Regions from separate parts of the Gryllotalpicola daejeonensis genome, predicted to be linked through region 1. Evidence: predicted binding sites of a transcription regulator. Region 1 holds the regulator's gene; the other holds the start of a gene.
The links. Region 1 encodes LexA, which represses DNA repair genes until DNA is damaged. Its sites were predicted from a motif close to TCGAACANNTGTTCGA; they were not measured.
Positions count from the first base shown of each region.

Region 2: the regulator LexA is predicted to act here: its motif matches at 3,045-3,060, upstream of ABD736_RS06460 (HNH endonuclease signature motif containing protein).

Region 1 covers NZ_BAABBV010000002.1:20,621-25,429, forward strand. Annotated here, with positions in the region: gene hisB (imidazoleglycerol-phosphate dehydratase HisB) at 1-389, opposite strand, end outside; gene ABD736_RS12980 (histidinol-phosphate transaminase) at 394-1,518, opposite strand; gene ABD736_RS12985 (LysM peptidoglycan-binding domain-containing protein) at 1,560-1,970, opposite strand; gene lexA (transcriptional repressor LexA) at 2,199-2,900, shown strand; gene ABD736_RS12995 (methylenetetrahydrofolate reductase) at 2,922-3,914, opposite strand; gene hflX (GTPase HflX) at 3,911-4,809, opposite strand, start outside.
Region 2 covers NZ_BAABBV010000001.1:1,296,576-1,301,384, forward strand. Annotated here, with positions in the region: gene ABD736_RS06430 (STAS domain-containing protein) at 1-97, shown strand, start outside; gene ABD736_RS06435 (ATP-binding protein) at 102-512, shown strand; gene ABD736_RS06440 (hypothetical protein) at 538-744, opposite strand; gene ABD736_RS06445 (PP2C family protein-serine/threonine phosphatase) at 951-2,294, shown strand; tRNA gene ABD736_RS06450 (tRNA-Gln) at 2,363-2,437, opposite strand; gene ABD736_RS06455 (MarR family winged helix-turn-helix transcriptional regulator) at 2,481-2,981, shown strand; gene ABD736_RS06460 (HNH endonuclease signature motif containing protein) at 3,104-4,486, shown strand; gene ABD736_RS06465 (3-deoxy-7-phosphoheptulonate synthase) at 4,585-4,809, opposite strand, start outside.

The sequences.
Region 1 (4,809 bases):
AGCTCGAACCCGGCGGGCTCGCCGGAGTGGACGAGGTAGGGCCGGCCGGAGATGTCGACGACCGCCTGCACGAGCGCATCATCGAGCGGCACGAGCGCGTCGCCGAACCGGCTGATGCCGCTCTTGTCGCCGAGCGCCTGGCGGATCGCCTGACCGAGGACGATGCCGGTGTCTTCGGCGGTGTGGTGGACGTCGATGTGGGTGTCGCCGGTCGCGCGAACGGTGAGGTCGGTGAGCGAGTGCTTGGCGAAGGCCGTGAGCAGGTGGTCGTAGAACGGCACAGCGCTCTGGATGTCGCTGCGCCCGGTGCCATCGAGGTCGAGGCTCAGCTCGATGCGCGACTCACTGGTCTCTCGCGTGATGGAGGCGGTGCGGGGGCCTGCGGTCATGCGCTCAGCCTACTGGGGCGCGCTCGGATGTTTCCGCGAGCGGGCTGCCGTGACGCTCGACGTAGCGAGCCATCGCGTCGAGGAACTCGCTCGTCTCAGACTCGGTTCCCGCGGAGACGCGGAGGCTGTTCGGGATGCCCATCTCACGGATGATGATGCCCTCCGCCAGCAGCTCGTCGAACACCTCGCGCGGGTTGGCGACGCGATCGAAGAGGACGAAGTTGGACCACGTGCGGTAGGGGTGGAACCCGAGCGCCGTCAACTCGGTGACGATGCGGTCGCGCTGCACCTTGATCTCGTCGACCATCGCGAGCATCTCGCGCGCGTGGGCGAGCGCCCCAAGCGCCGCCGCCTGCGTCAGCGCGGACAGGTGGTACGGCAGCCGGACGAGGCGGAGCGCGTCGGCGATGGCGGGGTCTGCCGCGAGGTACCCGAGTCGGACGCCCGCGAAGGCGAACGCCTTGCTCATCGTTCGCGAGACGACGAGGCGCTCACGACCAGGCAGCAGCGTGAGCGCACTCGGCTCACCGGCCGGGAAGAACTCGGCATATGCCTCGTCGACGATCACGATGCCGGGCGCCACCTCGTAGACCGCCTCGACGACGTCGAGAGACAGAGGCGTGCCCGTGGGGTTGTTCGGCGAGCACAGGATCACCACGTCAGGCTGAGTGCGGCGCACCCAGTCGGCGGCTCGCTCAGCCGACAGCTCATAATCGGCGTCTCGGTCGCCCGCGACCCACTCGGTGCCGGTGCCGGAGGCAAGCAGCGGATACATCGAGTATGTCGGCGCGAAGCCGAGCACAGTGCGGCCCGGGCCACCGAACACCTGGAGCAGCTGCTGCAGGATCTCGTTCGAACCATTCGCCGCCCAGAGGTTGTCGCGCGTCAGGCCGTGGCCCAGATAGCCGGCCAGCGCGTCGCGCAGCTCGACGAACTCGCGGTCGGGGTAGCGATTCGCGCCGCTCACAGCCTTCGCGAGCCGCTCGAGCACGTCGGCCTGCACGTCGTCGGGGATGGGGTGAGTGTTCTCGTTGACGTTCAGCTCGACCCTGACATGCTTCTGCGGCGCGCCATACGGCTCACGGCCGCGCAGGTCGTCACGGATCGGGAGGTCTGAGAGAGACGTCACGCCTCTATCGTAGGCGGCGCCTTGACAGGCCTCCGCTTGAGCTACCTCGCGTACTGCGCGGGGATCGCGAGCGATTCGCCGGGCGTCACGACGGTGCTCTGCAGCCCGTTCATGTCAACGATTGCGTCGATCACTTCACGCGGGTCGGCGTGAGGGGCGACACGCTCGGCGATCTGCCACAGCGACTCACCTTGCGCGACAGTGACGTGCTCGACGCTGCCGTGTGCGGTCGCCGCCGACGGCGCCTGCGCGGACGCGGCCCCGGTGCTGACGCCGAACCAGAGCGCGGCGGCCAGCAGAGGCGCCGACGCCAGCGCGACCAGCGCGAGCCTGCCGCGCCGGGTCACACGGAGTCGCGAGCGAACCGCCGGGCCGGGATGCGCCGGCGTGCCGACGGGCCGTCGCACGTTGAACGCTGCCCTCGCGGACGTGTGAACAGTGAAGCTGCTCATCTCAACCCTCAACCTTCGTCACCTGGTTCGGAACGCCTGTTCGATATTTCGGACGCTTACGAACCTATCTTCGATCTAAACTTGATGCAAGCCCCGCATGATTCACGAACTTATCCACCGGTTTCGGCGACTCGCTCGAACAAATCCCCTACACAGAGGGGGTTTGTCGCTAGTGTGTGGCTCACTGGTGGAAATGCAACCAGCGACCACTGACATTGGGGATTTGACGTGACCACAGATGCCGTCAGCGCCGACACCGGCGCTGCACCGAAGCGCCGTACCCGCCGCCGCAAGAACCTCAGCGACAAGCAGCTCGCGATCCTCGACGTGATCAAGAAGTCGCTCGCCGCGCGCGGCTACCCGCCGAGCATGCGCGAGATCGGCGACGCGGTCGGTCTCGCCTCACTGTCGAGCGTGACGCACCAGCTCAACCAGCTCGAGCTCTCCGGCTACCTGCGCCGCGACCCGAATCGGCCACGCGCGCTCGAGATCCTCATCGACCCTCCGTCACCGGCCGAGCAGACCGACGACTTCGAGACCAAGGCGCCCGTCGGCGACGCGATGCTCGTTCCCCTCGTCGGGCGCATCGCCGCAGGCATCCCCATCACCGCCGACCAGCAGGTGGAAGAGGTGTTCCCCCTCCCCCGCCGCCTCGTCGGCAACGGCGACCTGTTCATGCTCAAGGTCGCCGGCGAATCGATGATCGACGCCGCGATCTGCGACGGCGACTGGGTGGTCGTGCGCCAGCAGCAGGACGCCGTGAACGGCGAGATCGTGGCCGCGATGCTCGAGGGCGAGGCCACGGTGAAGGTGTTCCGTCAGCGTGACGGCCACACCTGGCTGCTGCCGCGCAACTCGGCCTTCGAGCCGATCGTGGGCGACGAGGCGGTCATCCTCGGCAAGGTCGTCGCCGTTCTGCGCGCGGTCTGACGCTCAAGCACGTCGGGGGGCCTACGAGGCGGGCTCCCCGACGATGGCCTGCGCCTCGCTCGTGAACTCGGGCGCGATCAACTGCGCATAGCGCGCGTCGTCGATGAGGCCGACGCGCGCAAGCACGGCGAGGGGTACCTCGTGCATGTTCCGCGTGTACAGATGGATGCCTGGCGCCCCGCCTTCGATGAGGCGCTCGGTGAGCTTCGCGGCGAAGTCGATGCCGATCTCGCGCCGACCGGCCTCGGTCGGCTCGACCTCGAGCGCCACGGCGAAGTCGGCCGGTGCTTGCTCGCCCGAGAGCTCGAGATTGCGCGCCAGTCCCGCCGGTGTCGTCACGGGCGTGATCGCGGGCAGGATCGGCAGCTCGACACCGGCGGCGCGCGCGGCGTCGACCATGCGGAAGTAGTCCTCGGCGTGGAAGATCATCTGGCAGATCGCGAGGTTGGCGCCGGCAGCTTGCTTGGCGAGCAGCGTGTCGATGTCCTGCTGCCAGGAGCGGGAGGACGGGTGTCCGTTCGGGAACGCGGCGACGGCGATGGCCGCGCGCTCGCGCCCGTCGCGGTCGACCGTGATTCCCGGCGTGCCCGGAACCGCGACCTCGCGCCACGGCCTGCGCTCGTTCTGGACTGCATGGATCAGCTGGACGAGTTCGGCTGCTGTGCGGATGTCGCCGGGGAAGGCATCCTCAGGTGCGCCGACGGGCAGATCACCGCGGACGGCGAGGAAGCTGTGCACGCCGGCATCCATGAAGGTCCGCACGGTTTCGTGCGCGTGCTGCACCGTCGACCCGACGCAGGTGAGGTGCGCCATGGTCCGCACTCCGGGGTGGTTCTCGATCACGTGCTTCAGCACGTCCAGCGATGCGTCTTGCGACGAACCGCCCGCGCCGTAGGTCACCGAGACGAATTCGGGCCCCGCGGCGACGAGGCGCGCGATGCGGTCGGGCAGCTGCTTCGCGATGTGCTCGGAGCGGGCGGGATGCAGCTCGAACGAGAACGGCACCTTCCTCATGCGCGCGGAGCCGCCTCGAGGCGATACGGCTCGAACGGCGCGACGCGGCTCGGGTCGATGAGCGCCGAGATGCGCGTGCCCTGCTCGGTGTAGCTCTGCGAGGTCACGCGGCCGTGATCGTGGAGCGCCGCGATGATCTCGCCGTGCTCGTAGGGGACGAGCAGCTCGATCGGGACCGAGTGGTCGGGAATCAGGTACGCGATGCGGGCGAGCACCTCGTCGATACCCTCGCCGGTGCGGGCGCTCGCGAAGACGGCGCCGGGCACGAGTCCACGCAGCACGAGGCGGGTGTCGTCATCGATCAGATCGGATTTGTTGAACACCACGAGCTCGGGGATGTCTCGCGCACCCACCTCGCCGATGACGTCGCGCACCGTCTGCAGCTGGCTCGCCGGGTCGGGGTGAGAGGCGTCGACGACGTGCACGATCACGTCGGAGTCCTGAACCTCCTCGAGCGTCGAGCGGAAGGCCTCGACGAGCTGGTGGGGAAGGTTGCGCACGAATCCGACGGTGTCGGCCAGCGTGTACGGTCGGCCGTCGAGTGTCTGCGAGCGGCGCACCGTCGAGTCCAGCGTCGCGAAGAGGGCGTTCTCGACGAGCACTCCCGCACGCGTGATGCGGTTGAGCAGACTCGACTTGCCCGCGTTGGTGTAGCCCGCGATGGCGACCGATGGCACCTCGTTGCGGCGGCGATTCGCGCGCTTGGCGTCACGGGCCGGCTTCATGTCCTTGATCTGACGGCGCAGCTTCGCCATGCGCGAGTGGATGCGGCGGCGATCGAGCTCGATCTTGGTCTCACCGGGGCCGCGGCTCCCCATGCCGTTTCCGGCGCCGCCGACCTGGCCACCGGCCTGACGGCTCATGGACTCGCCCCACCCGCGCAGACGGGGCAGCA
Region 2 (4,809 bases), on a different contig from region 1:
GCGCCCGACGAAGCACATCCTCGCCGTGCTCGAGGTGTCGAACCTCATCCAGCTGCTGCGCCCGTACCCCTCGGCGCACGCCGCGCTGGAGGCGTGAGCGCATGACGACCGAGCACCACATCGACTTCGCCGCGCCGCCGGCCGACGTGAACATCGTCCACGAGTTCCTCGACGGCGTCTGGAGCAGGGACGCGTCGCTCACCGCCGACGAGCGTCTGGCCTTCGAACTTGCGCTCGTCGAACTCGCCGCGAACGTCATGCAACACGCCGACACCGGGGCCGGCGTCGCCTGCCGCCTGCGCATGATCGTCGACGAGGCATCCGTCAGCGCTCTGCTCAGCGACACGGGCCGCGCCGGCGACATCGACCTGGCCGCGTGCGAGATGCCGGACGAGCTCAGCGAGAGCGGCCGGGGCCTCGCCCTCGTGCAGCTCGTAGTGGACGAGCTCGGCTATCAGCGCGTGGGGTCGTCGAACCTGTGGACGATCCGCAAGGCACGCGCCGCCGCCTGAGCGTCACCGGGCGGCCCTCCCCCGCTTACGCGACGCGCTCGCCCGCGCGGGCCTCTGCCTGCTTCGACGATGAGAAGAAGCGTGCGAACAGGCGGGTCTGCGGCTTCTCGGTCTTTGCGTGGCCGGGGCACCACTGGCCAGCCTCGACGTTGGAACGGACCATCTCGATGTGCTGGCCGTCACCGGCCCACGTCGTCTTGGCGCACTCGGCGCACTTAACCGGGTAACACATGTCTCTCCTGGGGTCGGGTCCCGTTGAGCGATCAGGCGGTGGGGTTCTTCTTCGCCTGACATCAGCTTCGGGCATCAATCCGCGCCGAGTCCGCAACGCATCCTCAAGACCGGCTCAACCTTCGCTGAGGTCGGCGGGGGCGCCACCCCCGTCGGTGCTGCAAGGGGCAGACATCCCGCTCTCTGCGCCCGTATTGTCGATGCAATATGAACCGCGCATCGTTCCTCGGCAACACGCTCGTGCGGCAGACTCCGATCGCGGTGATCTTCGCCCTCGCGGCGGTATTCGGGCTGGTGATCCCCGAGATCCCGGTGACGAGCATGCCGACGTTCGTCGTGGGCATGGCCATCGCGGCCGTGGCGACGGGACTCGCGTTCGTCCCCGTGCACTCGCGCCTCGGGACGGCGCTGTTCACCATCGTGCCGGGCATCGACTTCATCGCGATCGCTCTGCTGCGGACGACGACCGGCGACTCCGCCTCGGTGTTCACCGCGCTCGTCGTGCTGCCGGTGTTCTGGGTGTCAGGTTCAGAAGGGCGCCGCTACGTCGTTTTCGGCGTCGTCGGCAGCATGTTCGTGATTCTCGCCCCGCTTGCGCTCGACCCGGGCAGCGGCCTGTCGAGCGCCGATCTCACCCGGGTTGTCGTGTATCTGATCGTGTTCAGCACCGTGAGCGGGGCCGTCAACGCGCTCACCGCTCGCTCGCGACTCAGGGTGCGCTTGGCGCAGCAGAACGAGGGACAGGTGCTCGAAGAGATCGGGCGAGCGGCCGCCGTGCAGCGTTCGCTGCTGCCCGATGCGAACCTGACCATCGGCGACGACATCTCGGTCGCCGGCACCTGCCAGCCGGCCACGAGCGTCGGCGGCGACTTCTTCGACTGGTACGACACGGGAAGCGGCGTCGCGATCACGCTGGGCGACGTGATGGGCAAGGGCGTCGGTGCCGGCCTGATCGCCGCGGCCGTGCGGGCGTCGGTGCGCAGCGCGTATTCCGTTGACGACCCTGCCGAGGCGCTGCAGCGCGCGTCGGACGGGCTCGAGGTGGCCAGCGATGTCTCCGACATCACGTTCACGACGCTTTTCCATGCGCGGCTGTCGACCGACGGGGTGCTGCACTGGGCCGACGCGGGGCACGGGCTGAGCGCCATCTTCCGTGCGGACGGCACCGTCGACCGACTCGCGTCGCAGAACCTTCCGCTCGGATTGCAGGTGGTCGAGCGCTGGCACACCAAGACAACCCGGCTCGACCCCGGCGACGTACTCGTGTCGGTCAGCGACGGCGTGCTCGACCTGTGGAGCGGCGTCGACGAGGCGATCGAGGGAATGAACGCGATCAGCCGTGAGGACTCGGACCCGAACGCGATCGTGGCGAAGTTCTCAGCGCTCGCCGCGCAGATTCCGCACGATGACGACATCACGGTCGTCGCCGTGCGGCGCGAGCCGCTGGATGCCGACCGCGAGCCGCTGGATGCCGAGCGCAAGCCGCTGGATGCCGAGCGCGAGCCGGCTGCGGCAGCCGGGGATGCCGGGGCGGCAGCCGTCGCGGCGTAGGCGGCGGGGGCCGCGCGAGCGGCGGCGCCGGGGCGGCGGGCGGCGCGGTCGGCGGCGTGAGCGCTGAGTGGCTCCGCGACCTGGATTCGAACCAGGACTTAACGGCTCCAAAGGCCGTCGTGCTGCCGTTACACCATCGCGGATCGGTTACCAGTCTGGCATTCCCGGGCTGGGTAGGCTGACCGCATGCCCGCACCCCAGGATGAAGTCGACCGCATCGTCGACGCCTGGCTGCGCGAGCGCCCCGATCTCGACTTCACACCTCTGCAGGTGCTCTCGCGCGTCGACCGGCTGTCGCGCCACCTCGAGACGGCTCGGCGCGCGGCGTTCAGCCGCTCCGGCCTGCAGTCGTGGGAGTTCGACGTGCTCGCCGCCTTGCGCCGCGCAGGCGCCCCCTATCAGCTCTCCCCCAAGGCGCTGCTGCAGCAGACCCTGGTCTCGTCCGGCACGATGACGAACCGCATCGACCGGCTCGTCGAGCGCGGCTTCGTGCAGCGTTCGAGCGACCCGGCCGACGGCCGAGGCGTTCTCGTGCGGATGACGCGATCGGGATTGACCCACGTGGATGCCGCGATCACGCGTCTCGTCGACGCCGAGGCCGGCATCCTCAAGGGGCTCAGCGCGAACGATCAGACGCGGCTCGGCACGCTGTTGCGGAAGCTGACGGTCGATTTCGACGGGCCGTGAGCTGGGCACGGATGCCGGGGCTGTGCGGCTGGGTGTGGAGAAGTCGCTGGGCTTCCTGCACTTGTGAATAAGTATTCTATTGTTTCCTAGCCATTTTCGGATGCTTGGCGTAGTCTTGTTCTATGTCGAAGGTCGGGTCTGCCGCGTGCGGGGCGCTTGCGCGCCTGGCGGGTGTGCTGCCTGTGGACCCTTCGGCTTTGACGGATGGGCAGCTGGTGCGGCTGGCGGAGGATCTTGCCGCGGTGCACCGTCACCTTGATGCGGTGGAGCTGGCTGTGGCCGGGGAGGTGCAGCACCGCTCGGACCCCGAGTCGCCGGATTCTCTGGCGCGGCGGTTGGGGTTCAAGACCGCCGCCGGGGCGATCCAGGGTCTGACGAAGAGCTCGGGCAAAGAGGCTCAGAAGCTGGTCGCCCAGGCGACCGAGCTCAAGAAGCTGCCCACGGTCGAGCAGGCGGTTCTAGACGGGCGGATCGGCCGGGAGGCGGCGGCGGCGATCAGCTCGGAGCTGCAGAAGGCCGCCGGGAAGGATCTCGGCCGTGCCGACGCCGTTCAGGTGGCCCAGGTCGAGGCCGAGCTCGTCGAGCTGGCCACCACGGCCGGTGCCGACGAGGTGAAGGCCAAGGCGGCGGAGAAGGCCGCGCTGTTGGACGTTCGGGTCGTCGAAGACCAGGCGGCGAAGGCGATGGCGGAGCGGTTCTTCTGGATCAGCCCCACGGTGGATGGGGTGGCGAAGGTGTCCGGCCTGCTGCCAGCCGGGCACGCCGCCGTCATCCGCGGGGTCTTCGACGCGTTCGTCAACCCGAAAGGGAAGAAGACCGTCACCTTCACCCCCGCCGACGAGGTCACACCAGAGGACTCGCGCACGGCCGGGCAGAAGCGGGCGGACCTGTTCCGGGACATCTGCGCCGCCCAGGCCCGCTCGGCCGAGGCGCCGGACATGGGCGGGGACCACCCCACCGTGTGGATCTCCACCACGGTGAAGGAGCTTCATTCGGGTGAGGGGTTGGCGTTCTACGCCGGCACCCCCGAACCCGTGCCTGTGGCTGAGGCCGAGCTGGCTGCCTGCGCGGGCGGGATCCAGACGGTGATCTTCGACGACGACGGCGAAGTCCTGCGGCTCGGGCGCAGCGTGCGCGGGTTCACCCGCCGCCAAAGGCGCGCGATCGCCCTGCGGGACGGGGGCACGTGCCTGATCCCGGGGTGCACGGTCCCGGCGCAGTGGTGCGAGGTCCACCACGTCGTCAGCTACAAAGACGGCGGCAACACCGACCTCGACAACGGGGTGCTCCTGTGCTGGTTCCACCACCACGAAATCGACCACGGACCCTGGCACATCCGGATCATCACCGGCACCCCCGAGGTGCGTTACGCCCACGGCGGGCGGGTCATCGACTGGGCATCAGCCGGAAACGGAACCGCCGCACGACTCAGAGCCCAGGCGGGAGCGCCACCCGGGGCCGCGGCATCACCCGGGGCGCCACCCGGGGCAGCACCGGGCGCTTAGCCCCACCCCGAGACGACAGCTGGACAATCGGGCCGGTGGCGCCGCCCGAGGTCAGGTGTGACGTCAGCTGCGATGCCCGTGGCGACGGCGGCTGACCGCTACACGTCGACCGGCTCGAGGCGAGCGGCACGACGCGCAGCCTCGGCCAGGTCGCCGAGGAGCGTCGCGGTGTCATCCCACCCGATGCAGGCATCCGTAATGGACTTGCCGTATTCGAGACCCTCGAGACCCGCATCGGTCAGCTTCTGCGCACCCGGCTCGATGAAGCTCTCGATCATGACACCCGCGATCGGCTCGCCATCCGCGATCTGCGCCGCGAGCTC